4 regions of the Aeromonas encheleia genome follow, and region 3 is predicted to be linked to each of the others. Evidence: predicted binding sites of a transcription regulator. Region 3 holds the regulator's gene; each other region holds the start of a gene.
What was found. Region 3 encodes sigma-54, which starts transcription at its own class of promoters, with help from an activator protein. Its sites were predicted from a motif close to TGGCACNGTTTTNGCTT; they were not measured.

Region 1 (4,209 bases), 130 kb from region 3:
CCTCGGCATGACCCTCTCCCCCATGGCCATGGCTCTGCCCAGCGTGCACATCCTGGCGACGGGCGGCACCATTGCCGGGGCGGGACAGTCCGCGACCCAATCCAACTACGAGGCTGGCAAGGTCGCCATCGAGACGCTGATCGCCGCCGTGCCCGAGATGAAGAACATCGCCGCGGTGCAGGGGGAGCAGGTGGTCAAGATTGGCTCCCAGGACATGAACGACGAGGTGTGGCTCAAGCTGGCCAAACGGGTGAATGAACTGCTGGCCAAGGATGACGTGGATGGCATCGTCATCACCCACGGCACCGACACCATGGAGGAGACCGCCTACTTCCTCAACCTCACCGTCAAGAGCGACAAGCCGGTGGTGCTGGTCGGCGCCATGCGCCCCTCCACCGCCATGAGCGCCGACGGCCCGCTGAATCTGTACAACGCAGTGGTCACCGCCTCCGATCCCGAATCCAAGGGCCGTGGCGTCATGGTGGCCATGAACGACACCGTGCTGGACGCCCGTGACGTCACCAAGACCAACACCACAGGGGTGCAGACCTTTGCCGCCCCCAACTTCGGCCCGCTCGGTTACATCCACAACGGCAAGATCGACTACCAGCGCAGCCCGGCCCGCCTGCACACCAGCAAGACCCCGTTCGACGTGAGCAAGCTCGACAAGCTGCCGCAGGTGGGCATCGTCTACAACTACGCCAACGCCACCGATCTGCCCGCCAAAGCCATGGTGGATGCCAAGTTTGACGGCATCGTCAGCGCCGGCGTGGGCAACGGCAACCTCTACCACACCCTGTTCGATACCCTGGCCAAGGCGAGCAAGGATGGCATCCGGGTGGTGCGTTCCGCCCGCGTGCCGACCGGCGCCACCACCCTGGATGCCGAGATCGATGACGCCAAGTACGGCTTCGTGGCCGCCGGCACCCTGAACCCGCAGAAGGCGCGCATCCTGCTGATGCTCTCCCTGACCCAGAGCAAGGATCCGGCCCAGATCCAGCGCTGGTTCCAGCAGTTCTGATCCCGGGGCTCCGGGGCTGACATAACCCCATGAAAATAAACAAGGGCAGGATCTCATCCTGCCCTTTCTCATGGCGTCATGCTCACAAACCAGCGCGCCCTCAGCCCACCCCCAGCCAGCCACAGAAAGCGAGATAGACCAGCCCCACCCAGGCCAGCCTGGCCGCCGTCATCCTCCCCCGGCGAAAGCCCCACCACAGCAGCACCACCGCCAGCAGGGTCACCAGCGAGGAGACCAGCATGGTGCTGTCCAGCAGCCAGGGGGTGAACAGCAGGCAGAATGCCTTGGGAATGGTGCCCTGGATCATCATGGCGCCGGAGATGTTGGCCAGCGCCAGCCGGTTCTTGCCCTGGCGCACCCAGATCAGCACGTTCATCAGCTCCGGCATCTCGGTCGCCACCGGGCTCAGCAACAGGGCCGCCAAGGCGGGGGAGAGGCCGAGCAGTTCGCCCATGCTCTCCAGCTGATGAACAAAGAGTTGAGCCGCCAGCGTCACCGCCAGCAGCGCCCCCAGGGTCTGCAGCAACACCTTGCCCGGCGTCGGGATCCTGGCCCCGGGGTCCAGCTTGAGGGGGGCCGGCAACGAGACCTCGTGGCTGTCGGTCTGCCTCAGCTCACGCCGCACATAGACCAGATAGATCAGCACGAACAGCGGCGCCAGCCAGGCCTTGCCGTCGAAGCTCACCATGCCGAGCGCCACCGCCACCAGGAAGATGCCGGCAAACCAGAGTTGATCCCGGCCTGTCTCCCGTTGCACTGCCTCCTCGATGACCCTCTGCTCGGGGCTAAGGCAGAGCAGCAGGGTCAGGCCGACGGCGGCATAACCCAGGGTGGAGAGCACCAGCGGACCGCCGAGGGCGGCACCTATCCCTATCTGTTGCTGAGCAGAGGCATCCCCCATCAGCAGGGCGCTCAGGGTGACGATGCACTCCGGCAACGCCGTGCCGAGGGCGGCAAGCAGGGAGCCGGTGGCGCTCTGGGATAATTTGAGGTGATGACCGGTCCACTCGATGCCGTTGACGAAATATTCGCAGGCGAGATAGATGGTGACGGCGGAGAGCAGGAACAGCAGCAGGGTGATCGGCATGATGGGCAACCGCCAGGCGAGCAGAACAACCGATGGACCCGATACGGCTCGCCTGGCTGGCTAGCATATCGAGGCCAAAGGTCTTGCAGAGCGATAGATGCTATCGCCGCCCATGCCATGGACCGAAAGATCCAAGAATGTTGACATGAGCCCTGCCCGGATCACGGGCGGGTTGCTACTCCCCAATGACAGTGCAGGTTTTTTACCAACCCGGTGGCCGTCTCACAAGGGAAATTAATAATAATGGGATCAACAAGTTGTAAGGGGATGTAACGCCCGGTCTGTTTCCTTGCCCACCTTAGCTGCGCATTGGCACAGCGATTGCTATCAGCTGAGTACTGTCCACAATGCTCTGGGAAGGATGAACGATGAAACGGTGGATCCAACATTTCTATCAACTGAACCGCCTCAACTGGCTCATGGTCTGGTTGCTGCTCTGCTGCAGCATCATCTTGCTGTTTCCGGCCGGCCTGATGAAGGGGGCCGTCAGCCAGTGGGCCACGGTGCACGCCGCCTGGCTCGGGGTTGGCATGCTGATCGCCATCTCCTACTTCTGCAGCCAGGGTTTCCTGATCGCCTGGGAGTGGGCCTGTGACGAGTGGCAGTCCCGCCGTCAGCAGGGGCTGCTGGCCCAGATGATCGGCTTCCTCGATTTCAACGAGAAGGCGGTGCTGCGCGAGTTCGTGCTGCAGCGTAAAAGCGTCATAAACTTGCCGATCACCGAGCCCGCCGTCAAAAACCTGATGAATGCCGGGGTGCTGACCTATGCCTATGGCAAGCCGGTGCGGGAGAAAGAAGACGAGAACCAGATCCGCGCCCTGATGATCGCCCTGCCGGCGCGGCCGCTGCTCACCTACAAGGTGTTGGGGCTCTCCCGTGGCAAGATGAGCGACGAGCAGGTGGAGCAGATCATGAACGCCAGGCCCAAGTTCGCCCAGAAGAGCCTCCAGCGCTGAGTCGCCGTCATCCTTCAAATGAAAAGAGCCGGACAATGTCCGGCTCTTTGCTATCTGGCTGTTTTTATGCGGTTCTGGCTTTCAAGTAACCGGCGCAGATTGTTGGATCTGCCGTTATTCGGTTCTGGCCTTCAAGTAACCGGCGTAGATTGGCGGATCTGCCGTTATTCGGTTCTGGCCTTCAAGTAACCGGCACAGATTGACGGATCTGCCGTTACTCGGTTCTGGCCTTCAAGTAACCGGCACAGATTGGCGGATCTGCCGTTACTCGGTTCTGGCTTTCAAATAACCGGCGTAGTCGGGGATCTGCACGCTGAAGGCCCGCTGCATGTGGGGGCTGTCCATGATGAAGTCTGCGGTCGCCTCGTTGGTGGCGACCGGGATGTTCCACACCGCCGCCAGGCGCAGCAACGCCTTCACATCCGGATCGTGCGCCGCGGCATTGAGGGGATCCCAGAAGAAGATCATCACGTCGATCTTGCCCTCGGCGATGAGGGCACCGAGCTGCTGATCGCCGCCCATGGGGCCGGAGAAGAGGCAGGTGATGGGCAGCTGCGCCTGCTTGCCGAGCAGGGTGCCGGTGGTGCCGGTCGCATAGAGGTGGTGGAGCTTGAGCTCCTCCTTGCGGCGCAGCACCCAGTTCAGCAATGGGGCTTTCATGTTGTCGTGAGCCACCAGCGCCACCCGCTTGTGGGGCGCCATCTCACGTGTAATCTGGTCCATGGATATCATCCGTAGCATAGTGATGGAATGTAGGGCTGTATCCTAATCGAAAGCGGCGCCCGCTGCCTTGCCGGGCGCCGTAACTGTGATCACTTCGACTGTTCAATCCACTGCTGGTTCTTCCGCTCCAGCACCGAGATGGGCAACATGCCGTATTCCAGCACCTGGTGGTGGAACGCCTTGAGGTCGAACCGGCCGCCCATGGCCTGCTCGGCGGATTCGCGCATCCGGATCAGCGCCAGCTGACCCGCCTTGTAGGAGGTTGCCTGACCGGTATAGGCCATGTAGCGCGGCACTTCTGAGCTGATGTCTCCCGCCCCCAGCGCCGAGTTCTCCTGCATGTAATCGACGGCCCTGTCGTGGCTCCAGCCATACCAGTGAATGCCGGTATCCACCACCAGCCGCATGGCCCTGAGCATCTC
Region 2 (4,209 bases), 1.7 Mb from region 3:
GTGCCGGTCATGCTGCTGGTGGTGCGCGTGGTCAACGCCAGCAAACCCTGGTACGAGGCGGGACTGCGCCACTAAGGTTTGCTATCCACTTTTTTATTCACTTAAGCCATGAGAGACACGCAAAATGAGTGCAATCACCATCTATCACAACCCGGAATGTGGTACCTCCCGCAACACCCTCGAGCTTATTCGCAACAGCGGCGTCGAGCCCTCCGTGATCCACTATCTGGAGACCCCCCCCTCCCGCGACCAACTGGTGGTGCTGATCGCCGCCATGGGGATGCCGGTGCGCGATCTGCTGCGCAAGAACGTGCCCCCCTACGAGGCGCTCGCTCTGGCGGAAGATCGCTTCAGCGATGATGAACTGATCGATGCCATGCTGGCCCACCCTATCCTGATCAACCGCCCCATAGTCGTGACACCGCTTGGCACCAAACTGTGCCGCCCGTCGGAACTGGTGCTCGATATTTTGCCCGATCAGCAAAAAGGGGCCTTCGCCAAGGAGGATGGTGAGCAAGTGGTGGATGCGAGCGGCAAGCGTCTGCGCTGATGGCGGTGGACTACCCTTGCACCTCGGTGGTGAGGAGCTGTATGAGCGCGAACTATCTGCTAAGGTGGCCCTCAGCCGATGAGAGATGATAAGGAACATATTATGAAGACCCAATCCTGGATAGTTGTCGCCACCCTGGTGCTGGCCTCTACCCCAAGCCATGCCGACTGGGCGAAGCTGAAGGAAGCCGCCTCCGATCTGGGGACCGCGGTGAGCGAGACCGGCAAGGAGGCGTGGGCGGGCATTACCGACTTCTCCAAGGCGACCTGGGAGTCGGTCTCCACCTGGGGGGCCGATGCCTACAACAAGACGGGGGCCTGGACGAAGGAGAGCGCGGCCACCGGCAAGGAGTGGCTGACCGCGGCAGACAAGAAGCTCGATACCATGCTGGAGCCCAAGACGCCGACCGAGGCGCGCACCGCGCTGGATACCATGGCCGACACCGCGCTGGTACGGCTGTTCAACGAGCAACCCTCGGCCAAGCTGTTGTTTGACAAGGCCTATGGCTATGCGGTGTTCGACTCGCGCAAGTTCTCCCTGATGATACACACCAACCAGGGATCCGGGGTGGCGGTCAACCGCGCGAGCGGCAAGCACACTTACATGAAGATGTTCGGGGCGGGCATGGCGGCCGGCTTCGGCGGCAAGTTCTATCAGCAGGTGATGTTGTTCGAGACCAAGCAGACCTTTGACAACTTCGTGAACAAGGGCTGGGAGGCGACCTCGGAGGCGGGCGTCGTGGCAGGCAAGGAGAGCGCATCGCTCGATGGCGGCTACAACGGCGGCATGGCCATCTACCAGCTTGGCGAGCAGGGTCTGATGTACGGCGTCAGCATCACCGGATCCAAATACTGGATCGACGAGGATCTGACCCAGTAAGCGTCAGGATCTGTTGTTATCGTGGCCCGCTCGATGCGGGCCATTTTTTATGCCGCATCCGGGTGCCATCGTTACCGGCTGCCGGGGGCTAGGCCCGAAAAGGCGACCCGATGCGCACCGTTCCCTTCCTTTTTCACCGCGCCAGCCCCGGCCCCTCAGCGGGCTGGTTTCGTCTGAATGATGACCAGTCGCCATCGCTGGTCGCAGGATCCGTCTTCATTGGCACCCTAATTGCTTACAGCCTGTCAGCGTCAATGATTTGTCTGGGGATGAAGATGGAAATAAGTGCAAGCAGCCTGATGCAAGAGATGCAGGCGCTCAAGGTCGAAGCCGGCGCCACGCCGCTGAGCCAGCCCGGTCGTCAGGTCAATTCGGATTTTGGCCAGATGCTGCAACAGGCCCTCAACAACGTCAACGAGCTGCAGGGTGGCGCCAACGATCTGCGCACCCGCTTCGACATGGGTGACAAGTCGGTGGACCTGTCCGAGGTGATGATCGCCGGGCAGAAATCCTCCATCGCCTTCGAGGCGACGGTGCAGGTGCGTAACAAGATGGTCGATGCCTACAAGACCATCATGAACATGCCGGTATAAGAAACCCATGGCGACTGAGCATCATGAACATGTCAGCAATAAGGACATAAACCGTGGCTACTGATCAAAACGGCGATCTGCTGATCAACAACGACGGGGCGGCAGCCCTCGATGAGCACGAGCAGAAGAGCTCGGCGCTGGGCTTCCTGTCCAACACCGACGTGCTGCGGCAGATCACCCTGATCCTGGGGCTGACCATCTGTCTGGCCATCGCCGTCTTCATCCTGTTGTGGGGCAAGGAGCCGGAGATGCGTCCGCTCGGCACCTTCAGCACCCAGGAGCTGGTCTCCACCCTCGACTATCTGGATCAACAGAAGATCCCCTATCAGGTCGAGGGCAAGAGCGTGTTGGTCAGCGCCGAGAAATATGCGGACATCCGGCTGGGCCTGACCCGTGCCGGTCTGGCCGGCAACAATGATGTCAGCAACGATGGCGAGTCCATCCTGCTCAAGGACTCCAGCTTCGGCGTCAGCCAGCGCATGGAGAACGAGCGCCTCAAGCTCAGCCGCGAGCGCCAGCTGGCCAGCGCCATCGAACAGTTCCAGAACGTGGCCAAGGCCCAGGTGCTGCTGGCCATTCCCAAGGACAACGTGTTCGCCCGCAACGAGCGCAAACCCAGCGCCACCGTGGTGCTGAGCCTGAGAGGCAGCGCCCTCGGTCAGGGGGAAGTGGACTCCATCGTCGACATGGTGGCCTCCGCCGTGCACGGTCTGGAGCCGACCCGCGTCACCGTCACCGATCAGAACGGGCGCCTGCTCAACTCCGGCTCCCAGGATCCGCTCTCGGCCCAGACCCGCAAAGAGTTTGCGATGCAGCAGAAGCAGGAGCTGGAGTACAAACAAAAAATTGACGCCATCCTGATCCCGGTATTGGGGGCCGACAACTACACGGCGGAGGTGGATCTCTCCCTCGACTTCTCCCAGCAGGAGCAGACCCGCAAGACCTACAACCCGGACTTGCCGGCCGTGCGCTCCGAGATGACCGTCGAGGAGAACAGCGCCAACGGCGGCAATGGCGGTGTGCCTGGCGCGCTCTCCAACCAGCCACCGGCCGCCTCCAGCATTCCCCAGCAGGCGACCGGCGCCGATGCCGACGCGAGCGCGGCGAGTGGCCGCTCCCGCAAGGAGGCGACCCGCAACTTCGAACTGGACACCACTGTCAGTCACATCCGGCGCCAGCAGGGCGGCATTCGCCGCATGACGGTGTCGGTGGCGGTGGATTACAAGGCCATCCCCGGCGCCGACGGAGCCGTCACCCGGGAGGCCCGCAGCCAGGCCGAGATCGACACCCTGCGCCGGCTGCTCAGCGGTGGCCTCGGCTTCGACGTGACCCGGGGGGACACCCTGGAGGTGGTCGCCATCCCGTTCAACCGCCCCGAGCTGGAAGCCGTGGCCGACATGCCGCTCTACGAGCAGCCCTGGTTCTGGCGCGCGGTGCGCATCGCCGCCTCCGTGCTGGTCATCATAGTGCTGATCGTCACCGTGGTGCGGCCCATGCTCAAGCGCCTGCTCTACCCGGATGCGAGACCGGAAGGGGAGCTGGACTTCGACAACCACACAGTGCTGGGTGGGGATGACGAACTCAGTCTGCTGGCGGCGCAAGCCGAGGCCGAACCCGTGTTCGGGGTGCGCGACGGTCACCTGAAGCTGCCGGATCTGCACCGGGATGAAGACTTGCTCAAGGCGGTGCGTGCGCTGGTGGCGAATGAACCGGATCTGGCCGCTCAGGTCATTAAAGAATGGGTAACGAACAGAGATGCCTGAAGACAAGAAGAATCAAGTCACCGGTAACGACATTACCGACGTGCAGCGCCAGATCCTGGACCAGATGGCCGGGATGGAGATGGCGGCCGTGTTGATGCTGAGCCTCAACGAAGAGGATGCCGCCCAGATCTTCCGCCATCTGGAGCCCAAGCAGGTGCAGCGGCTCGGCATGTCGATGGCCTCCATGTCGGACTTCAGTCACGATCGGGTGGCGGCGGTGCATCGTCAATTTATCGACGACATCCAGAAATACACCAACATCGGCATCGGCAGCGAAGACTTCGTGCGCAAGGCCCTGGTGGCGGCGCTCGGCGAAGACAAGGCCAGCAACTTGGTGGATCAGATCATCCTGGGATCGGGGGCCCGCGGCCTCGACTCCCTCAAGTGGATGGATGCGCGCCAGGTGGCCAGCATCATCCAGAAC
Region 3 (4,209 bases):
TTGGCCTGAGGGGTCACCTGGATCGTAAATATTTCGAATTACTGGATAAAGGCCATGCCACTTATTTCAATGAAAAACGTTAATCTGGCCCTCGCCGCCCTGCTGTTGTGCGGTGCGGCGAATGCCAAAGAGTCTGACTTTGCCGAGAAGGTCTATGTGGACGCGGTCAAGCAAGTGGCCGAGATGCAGGACAATCGCATCACCTTCAGCGATGATGTGATCATCACTCAGGGCACCATCAAGATTAAGGCCGACAAGGTGGTGGTGATCCGCTCCGGCGATAAAGGCGCCGAGGTGATGACCGCCTATGGCAACCCGGCCACCTTCTTCCAGATCCTGGACAACGGCAAGCCGGTCAATGCCCACGGCAACAGCATCCGCTACGAGCTGAAGAACCGGTTGGTCACCATCACCGGCAACGGCCAGCTCAAACAGGAAGACAGTCAGGTCACCGGCGACCTCATCCGCTACGACATCGTCAAGCAGAAGATGATCGCCGAGAGCAAGGGCCCCACTCAGCGCGTCAAGACGGTGTTCCTGCCAGAGCAGGTAGAAAACTTCGACAAGCCCGCCGATCAGAAGAAGTAGGAAACGAGCCATGGCAGTGTTAAAAGCAGTCGGCCTGCAGAAGAGCTACAAGCGCCGCATGGTGGTCAGCGACGTGAGTCTGGAAGTGGGCACCGGCCAGATCGTGGGGCTGCTCGGCCCCAATGGTGCCGGCAAGACCACCTCCTTCTACATGATCGTGGGTCTGGTGCAGCGGGACGCCGGCCTCATCACCATCGACGATCAGGACATCAGCCTGCAGCCCATGCATATCCGAGCCCGTAACGGCATCGGCTATCTGCCGCAGGAGGCCTCGATCTTCCGCCGTCTGTCGGTGTTCGACAACCTGATGGGGGTCATGCAGACTCGCAAGGGCTTGAGCCGCGAAGAGCGGGAAGACAAGGTCGAGCAGCTGCTGGAAGAGTTCAACATCACCCACATCCGCGACAGCCTGGGGCAGAGCCTGTCGGGGGGGGAGCGGCGCCGGGTCGAGATCGCCCGCGCCCTGGCGGCAGAGCCGAGATTCATCCTGCTGGATGAACCCTTTGCAGGTGTTGATCCTATTTCCGTCATAGACATCAAGAAGATCATCCAGCACCTGAAAGAGCGGGGCCTCGGTGTGCTGATCACCGATCACAACGTCCGAGAGACGCTGGATGTGTGTGAAAAAGCCTATATCGTCAGCCATGGCAAGATGATTGCCGAGGGCGCTCCGGCCGATATCCTCGCCGATGAGCAGGTCAAGCGCGTCTATTTGGGCGATCAATTCAGTCTATAGTAAGGGGGCATCCCTCATTTTTGTTAGGTGGCTGCCTCGCTGAACATAAGGATATCCCGACGTAGATGAAGCCGACATTACAGTTGCGTCTCGGTCAGTCCCTGACCATGACGCCACAATTACAACAAGCGATTCGTCTGCTCCAGCTCTCCACGCTGGAACTCCAGCAGGAAATTCAGCAAGCGCTCGACAACAACCCCTTGCTGGAGCAAGAGGAGAGCGAGACGCAGGAGACCAACCCGGAAGAGGCGGTCGACGCCAGTCAACTCGATTCCAGCGATGCCATGGCTCAGGACAAGATGCCAGATGAGCTGCCGGTGGATACCACCTGGGACGATGTCTATTCGGCCGGAACGGCCCAGAGCGCCGGCCCTATCCACGATGGGGAGGACAGCGTCTACCAGGGGGAAACCACCGAGAGCCTGCAGGACTATCTGCTGTGGCAGATGCGACTGACCCCCTTCAGCGATCTGGATGCCGCCATTGCCCTCGCCATCATCGACGCCATCGACGAATCCGGCTATTTGACCGTTTCTCTCGAGGATATTCAGGCTGCAGTCAGCAGCGATGAGGTAGAAGTCGAACTGGATGAAGTCGAAGCCGTGCTCAAGCGGGTGCAGCATTTCGATCCGATCGGCATTGCCGCCCGTTCGGTACAGGAGTGTCTGCTGATCCAGCTCGGCCAGTATGCGCCCGATCTGCCCTGGCTCAATGAGGCGAGGGAGGTGATCAATGAGCACATGGACTTGCTCGGCAACCGCGATTACCGGACCCTGGCGCGCAAGACCAAACTCAAGGAGAGCGACCTCAAGGAGGTGCTGGATCTCATCCAGCAGCTGGAGCCAAGGCCAGGCAATGGCATCATCCAGAACGAGTCTCAATATGTGATCCCGGATGTGTCCGTGGTCAAGAAGGGCTACAAGTGGGTGGTGGAACTGAATCCGGATTCGGCGCCGCGCATTAGGGTCAATGAGACCTACGCGGCCATGGCCAGACAGGCCAAGACCAGTCAGGACTCCCAGTTCATCCGCTCTCACCTGCAGGAAGCCAAGTGGTTCATCAAGAGTCTGGAGAGTCGTAACGACACCCTGCTCAAGGTCGCCAGCTGCATCGTCGAACAGCAGCAGGGCTTCTTCGAGTACGGTGAAGAGGCCATGAAGCCCATGGTGCTCAACGACATCGCCGAGGCGGTGGAGATGCACGAGTCGACGATCTCACGGGTGACGACCCAGAAGTACATGCACACGCCCCGTGGCATCTTTGAACTGAAGTTTTTTTTCTCCAGTCACGTCAATACGGAGGGAGGAGGAGAGTGCTCATCGACCGCAATTCGCGCCCTGATCAAAAAGTTGGTGACGGCAGAGAACCCTGCCAAACCGCTTAGTGATAGCAAGATCGCGGATTTGCTGGCCGAACAGGGTATTATGGTGGCGAGACGCACGATCGCAAAGTACCGTGAATCCTTGTTGATCCCGCCATCCAATCAGCGTAAGCGCCTGGTTTAGGCAAACAAAAGGAAGACGTTATGCAAATTAACCTGACCGGACACCATGTCGAGATTACCGAAGCTCTGCGTGATTATGTGAATAGCAAATTTGCCAAACTCGAGCGTCACTTTGAACATATCAACAACGTGCATGTGGTGTTGAGCGTCGAAAAACTGAACCAGATTGCCGAAGCCAAGCTGCACGTCAGCGGGGGAGAGGTGTTCGCCAATTCGGAGCATGCCGACATGTATGCTGCGATTGATACCCTGCTGGATAAACTGGATCGGCAGATCATCAAGCACAAAGATAAGTTAAATCAAAAATAACTATGCAACTTGAACACATACTGAGTCGGGACTGCACCAAGAGTGCGGTCCCTTGTACCAGCAAGAAACGCGCCCTCGAGATCATCAGTGAACTGGCCGCAGAGCGCCTGGGCGCCTCCCGTCAGGTGCTGTTTGAGAGTCTGCTGGCGCGGGAAAAAATGGGCAGTACCGGGATCGGTGCCGGTATTGCCATTCCTCACGGCCGGATCGACGATGCGTTCGTCCCGACCGCCGTGCTGATGACCTTCTCCGAACCCATCCCATTCGATTCTATCGACAACCAACCGGTTGACCTGCTCTTTGCCTTGCTGGTGCCGGAAAGCGAGTGCAAGCAGCACCTCAAGACCCTTTCCCTGATGGCATCCAAGCTGGGTGACAAGGCCGTCTGCCGCCAGTTGCGCCAGGCGACCAGCGACGAAGAACTCTACCAGATCATGACCTCGGCCTGATGCCGGGCATGATACAGCCATGTTGGCGTGAGGGGACAAGATGCAGTTAATAGTGGTAAGCGGTCGCTCGGGCTCCGGTAAGACGGTGGCCCTGAGGGTACTGGAGGATCTGGGGTATTACTGTGTGGATAACCTGCCGGTCAATCTGCTGCCCCAGCTGATCGTCTCGGTCGAGAGCCAGTATGACAAGCTGGCGGTCAGCATAGACGTGCGCAACCTGCCCACTCAGCCCGACCGGCTGGAAAACTTGCTGGCCCAGGTGCGCAACGAGGGGCGGGTGGAGTTTTCCAGCTTCTTCTTCGATGCCGACAACAATACCCTGCTCAAGCGCTACGGCGAGAGCCGCCGGCTGCACCCCCTGTCTCGCAACAAGCTGTCGCTGGATGAGGCGATCCGTGAGGAGACCCACCTGCTGGCGCCGCTCTCCTCCACCGCCGATCTGCGCATCGACACCACAAGTCTCAGCATCCATGACCTCAGCGAGCTCATCAAGACCCGGGTGCTCGGCAAGAAAGAGAACGAGCTGGTGCTGGTGTTCGAGTCGTTCGGCTTCAAGTACGGTATCCCCAAGGATGCCGACTTCGTGTTTGATGCCCGCTTCCTGCCCAATCCGCACTGGATCC
Region 4 (4,209 bases), 1.4 Mb from region 3:
AACATGCCCTTTGTCTGTGGGCCCCGCTGACAGACCCGCCACCGAGGAAATACAGGTACATGGTTCGTCCGCTGCTGCTTTTGTTGTGCTGCCTGCTGCTCCCCTGGTCCGCCCGGGCCGATGTCATTCATGTCTATTGCGACGACTGGCCCGGCTTCTGCCAGAACGATGGCCGTGGTGTCTATCTGGACATAGTGCGCGCCATCTATGAGCCGGAAGGCTATCGCATCCATCCCCACATAGTGCCCTACAAGCGGGCGCTGGCGGTGGTCGCGCAGAAGGGGGGCGACATGGCGATGGGGGTCTATCTGGGGGAGGTGCAGGGGGTGCACCAGCCGAGTTATCCGGCCTCGGCCGATGATGTTACTGTGCTGATGCTGAAGAAGTGGCTGCCGCTCTGGGCCGGCGAGGTGAGCCTGCAGGGCCAGGATGTGCTCTGGCTGCGGGGCTGGGCCTTTGACAAGTTTATTCCCGTGCCCATGCGCTGGCACGAGATCGACGATCACGCCCTGGCCATGCAGCTCCTGGCGAAGGAGCGCTACCGCTACTATCTGACCGCCGGCGTGCTCTATCCGAAGGGGGAGCTCCCGTCCGACATGAGCAGGATCTTCCTGCGCTGGGTGCCCACCTATCCCATCTTCGCCGACACCGAGCGCGGGCAGCAGCTGCGCCAGCACTGGGATCCCGGCATGAGGCGGCTGCTTGGCGGCGGCACCCTGGCCGAGATCTATCGCAACAACCAGCTCTATGACTACTACCGTGCTTTTATCAAGGAGCAGGAGGCGAGGGTAGCCAAGTAGGCAGCAAGGCCAGGCCCATGGAGCCCAGAGTTGACCACCGGTTTATTCTGTCAGCCCGGCCCGCAGGCGCTTAGCCAGTCGATCGTAGAGGATCACGTTGACCGAGGCGGCCAGGTTCATGCAGCCTCTTGTCGGCACATAGATCACCTCCTTCACCGCCTCGTAGCGGGCGGGATCCAGGGTACCGTCCTCCGGGCCGAAGATGTAGAAGGCGCGCTCCGGGTGTACATAGTCCGGCAGCGAGGTGGCCCCCTCGATCAGATCCACCAGCACAGGGGTGCAGCCTTCGGGTACGAACGCCAGCAGCTCCTCGACCCCGAGCAGCGGGATCTTCTCCACCATCTGCTTGGTGTCGGTGGCGAAGCGGCGCGCCAGCTCGAAGCGGCTGCCGGTGTAGTAGACCTCGTCCGCCCCGTAGCAGCCGGCGGCACGCATCACGGCCCCCACGTTCTCCGGCGACTTGGGATTGACCAGCCCGATGCAGCAATAAGCGGGCCCGGCATGCTCCGCTGACGCTGTATCAACGGTGTTCGCGCCGTCGTAATCCGACTCTTTCATCTCTCTCTCCTCTGTGGCGGCCGCATTATACCCCCGGCTCGCACTTTGCCCATGAGTGTCGTCGGGCGGGAGCCTGTTTTTGCCTGGCGGGGCCCAACAAGAGGGCAGCTGCACCGTCCCGGCGCAGGCCGGCGGCGGTGGCCGCACTGGCGGGGCGCCTCGCATCTTGGCGCAGGCTTTGCAGTCATCCGTCATGACAAGATGATCGAGGCTCAGCCGGACAAAGGCGTCCGTCCCCATTGGGGGCGGACGCCTTTTTCATGGGCCAGGGCAAGGAAGGCAACCCGCGAGGCTGCCTGGCGACAAGGAGCGAGGGAATGAACACCACCTGTGCCTATTGTGGAGTAGGGTGCGGCATCCGGCTGAGCCGGGAGGGCGATGAGTGGCAGCTGCAGGGGGATGAACGGCATCCGGCCAATGCGGGAGCCCTCTGCGTCAAGGGGGCCAGCTTGCTGGAGAGTCTGGACTTCCCCGATCGCCTGCTCTATCCGCGCTGGCAGGGGCAGCGCATCGGCTGGGACCAGGCGCTCGATACCCTGGCCGACCGTTTTGCCGCCATATTGGCCGAATCCGGTCCAGCGGCCATCGGTATCTACCTCTCTGGTCAGCTCACCACCGAGGATTACTACGTCGCCAACAAGCTGATGAAGGGCTATCTCGGCAGCGCCAACGTGGATACCAACTCCCGGCTCTGCATGTCGTCGGCGGTGGCGGCCCATCAGCGCGCCTTCGGCGAGGATCTGGTGCCTGCCTGCTATGAGGATCTCGAGCTGGCGGATCTGGTGGTGCTCACCGGCGCCAACACCGCCTGGACCCACCCCGTGCTGTTTCGTCGCCTGCAGCAGGCGCGAGCGCGGCGCCCAGAGCTCAAGCTGGTGGTGCTGGATCCCCGCCGCACCATGACGGCGGAGCAGGGGGATCTGCACCTGGCCCTCAAACCCGGCAGCGACGTGGCGCTGTGGAACGGCCTGTGCCGTTATCTGCTCGACAGCGACGGCTGGGACAAGGCCTATGTGGCGCAGCATGTGAGCGGATTCGCCGAACTGGCGGCGGCGCTGGACGATCCGGCCTGGCAGCTGGAGGCGGTGGCCCAGAGCTGCGACTTGGCGCCGGGGGATCTGCTCGGCTTCTACCGGCTATTTGCCCGTACCCCCCGCACCGTCACCCTGTTCTGCCAGGGGATCAACCAGTCCAACCAGGGGGTGGACAAGGCCAACGCCATCATCAACGCCCACCTGCTGTGCGGGCGCATCGGCAAGCCGGGGGCGGCGCCCTTCTCCATGACCGGGCAGCCGAATGCCATGGGCGGGCGCGAGGTGGGCGGGCTGGCGACCCAGTTGGCGGCCCACATGGGCTTTGGCGAGGAAGAGTGCGATCGGGTGCAGCGTTTCTGGCAGAGCCCGACCATAGTGCGTGGCCCGGGCCACAAGGCGGTGGCGCTGTTCGATGCGGTGCACAGGGGAGAGATCCGCGCGCTCTGGGTGCTCGGCACCAATCCGGCGGTCTCCCTGCCCGATGGCAACCGGGTGCGAGAAGCGCTGGCCCGCTGCGAGCTGCTGGTGGTCTCCGAGGTGACGGCCGACACCGACACGGCGCGCCTCGCCCACCTGCTGCTGCCCGCCGCCGCCTGGGGCGAGAAGAGCGGCACTGTCACCAACTCGGAGCGCACCATCAGCCGCCAGCGCTCCTTCCTGCCCCTGCCGGGAGAGGCCAGACCCGACTGGTGGGCGCTGACCCAGCTGGCCCGCCGGCTCGGCTTTGGCGAGGGCTTCGCCTATGAGCATGAATACGACATCTTCAGCGAACATGCCGCTCTGTCCGGCTTCGAGAACGAGGGGGCCCGCCAGTTCGACATCTCGGGGCTGGCCGGCCTCAGCCGCGCCGAGTTCGAGGCGCTGGAGCCCCTGAGCTGGCCGGTCAACGCCGCCTGGCCCAGGGGCCGTGCCCGTCTTTTCGAGGATGGGCGCTTCCCCACCCCGGACGGGCGGGCCCGTCTGTTGCCGCTGGCCCAGCATTTCCCCCCTCAACCAGCGGTCGTCACGGCACCGGTGGGCACCATCCCTTTGCTACTCAACTCGGGCCGGCTGCGGGATCAGTGGCACACCATGACCCGCACCGGCCACGTACCCCGCCTGCAGGAGGCGGAGCCCTGGCCCAAATTGCGGGTGGGGGCCGCCAGCCTGCTGGCGCTCGGGCTGGCCGAGGGGGAGCTGGTGCGACTGAGTAACGGGCTCGGCGAGGCGCGGCTGCTGATCGGGCTGGACGAGGGGTTGCGGGAGGGGGAGGCCTTCCTGCCCATGCACTGGACCGACAGCCAGTGCAGCCAGGGGGCGGTCAACCGCCTCATCGCCGCCGTGGTGGATCCCCTCTCGGGCCAGCCCATGTTCAAGCAGGGACGGGTGATGGCCGAGCCGCAGCCGACCCGCTGGCAGGGGCTCTGGCTGGGCCAGCAGCTCTGGGGAGAGGCGGTGGACTGGTGGGCCAAACGCCCCCTGCCCGAGGGCAACTGCACCCTGCTGGCCTCCTGGTCAGAGAGTCCGGCGGCGCTGTGGCAGCGGCTGGGGGCGACGGGCCGCTGGCTGCGGCTGCCACTCGCACAGGGCTGGCTCGCGGTGGCGCTGGTGCAGGATCGCATCGAGGGCCTGCTGCTGGTGGGGGATCGGCGCCCAGACATCAAGGTCTCCCTGCTGGCGAGCCTGCTCGGCACGCCGCTGCAGGCGGGGGCCCTGAGCCAGACCCTGAGCGCGGCCCTGGCCGGGGAGAGCCGGCTGGTCTGCTCCTGCCTGCGGGTGTCGGAGGGGCGCATCGTCGACGCCATCACCCGGCAGGGGGTGAGCGAGCTGGCGGGGCT

Region 1: EL255_RS18580 (superinfection exclusion B family protein) is a predicted target of sigma-54. The motif match lies at 2,419-2,435, and genes of this name have one in related genera.
Region 2: fliE (flagellar hook-basal body complex protein FliE) is a predicted target of sigma-54. The motif match lies at 1,650-1,666, and genes of this name have one in related genera.
Region 4: EL255_RS04565 (nitrate reductase) is a predicted target of sigma-54. The motif match lies at 1,526-1,542, and genes of this name have one in related genera.

Annotation. Positions count from the first base shown of each region.
Region 1 is NZ_LR134376.1:4,011,056-4,015,264, reverse strand. Features, by position in the region: gene ansB (L-asparaginase 2) at 1-1,021, shown strand, start outside; gene EL255_RS18585 (sodium:calcium antiporter) at 1,122-2,108, opposite strand; yybP-ykoY riboswitch at 2,197-2,306, opposite strand; gene EL255_RS18580 (superinfection exclusion B family protein) at 2,477-3,064, shown strand; gene EL255_RS18575 (methylglyoxal synthase) at 3,329-3,787, opposite strand; gene EL255_RS18570 (DUF885 domain-containing protein) at 3,877-4,209, opposite strand, start outside.
Region 2 is NZ_LR134376.1:1,279,269-1,283,477, forward strand. Features, by position in the region: gene arsB (ACR3 family arsenite efflux transporter) at 1-75, shown strand, start outside; gene arsC (glutaredoxin-dependent arsenate reductase) at 125-550, shown strand; gene EL255_RS06105 (lipid-binding SYLF domain-containing protein) at 653-1,429, shown strand; gene fliE (flagellar hook-basal body complex protein FliE) at 1,705-2,022, shown strand; gene fliF (flagellar basal-body MS-ring/collar protein FliF) at 2,076-3,785, shown strand; gene fliG (flagellar motor switch protein FliG) at 3,778-4,209, shown strand, end outside.
Region 3 is NZ_LR134376.1:4,141,738-4,145,946, reverse strand. Features, by position in the region: gene lptC (LPS export ABC transporter periplasmic protein LptC) at 1-83, shown strand, start outside; gene lptA (lipopolysaccharide transport periplasmic protein LptA) at 70-588, shown strand; gene lptB (LPS export ABC transporter ATP-binding protein) at 599-1,324, shown strand; gene EL255_RS19275 (RNA polymerase factor sigma-54) at 1,390-2,829, shown strand; gene hpf (ribosome hibernation promoting factor) at 2,850-3,137, shown strand; gene ptsN (PTS IIA-like nitrogen regulatory protein PtsN) at 3,140-3,586, shown strand; gene rapZ (RNase adapter RapZ) at 3,627-4,209, shown strand, end outside.
Region 4 is NZ_LR134376.1:951,894-956,102, forward strand. Features, by position in the region: gene EL255_RS04555 (hypothetical protein) at 60-800, shown strand; gene EL255_RS04560 (RNA methyltransferase) at 843-1,358, opposite strand; gene EL255_RS04565 (nitrate reductase) at 1,676-4,209, shown strand, end outside.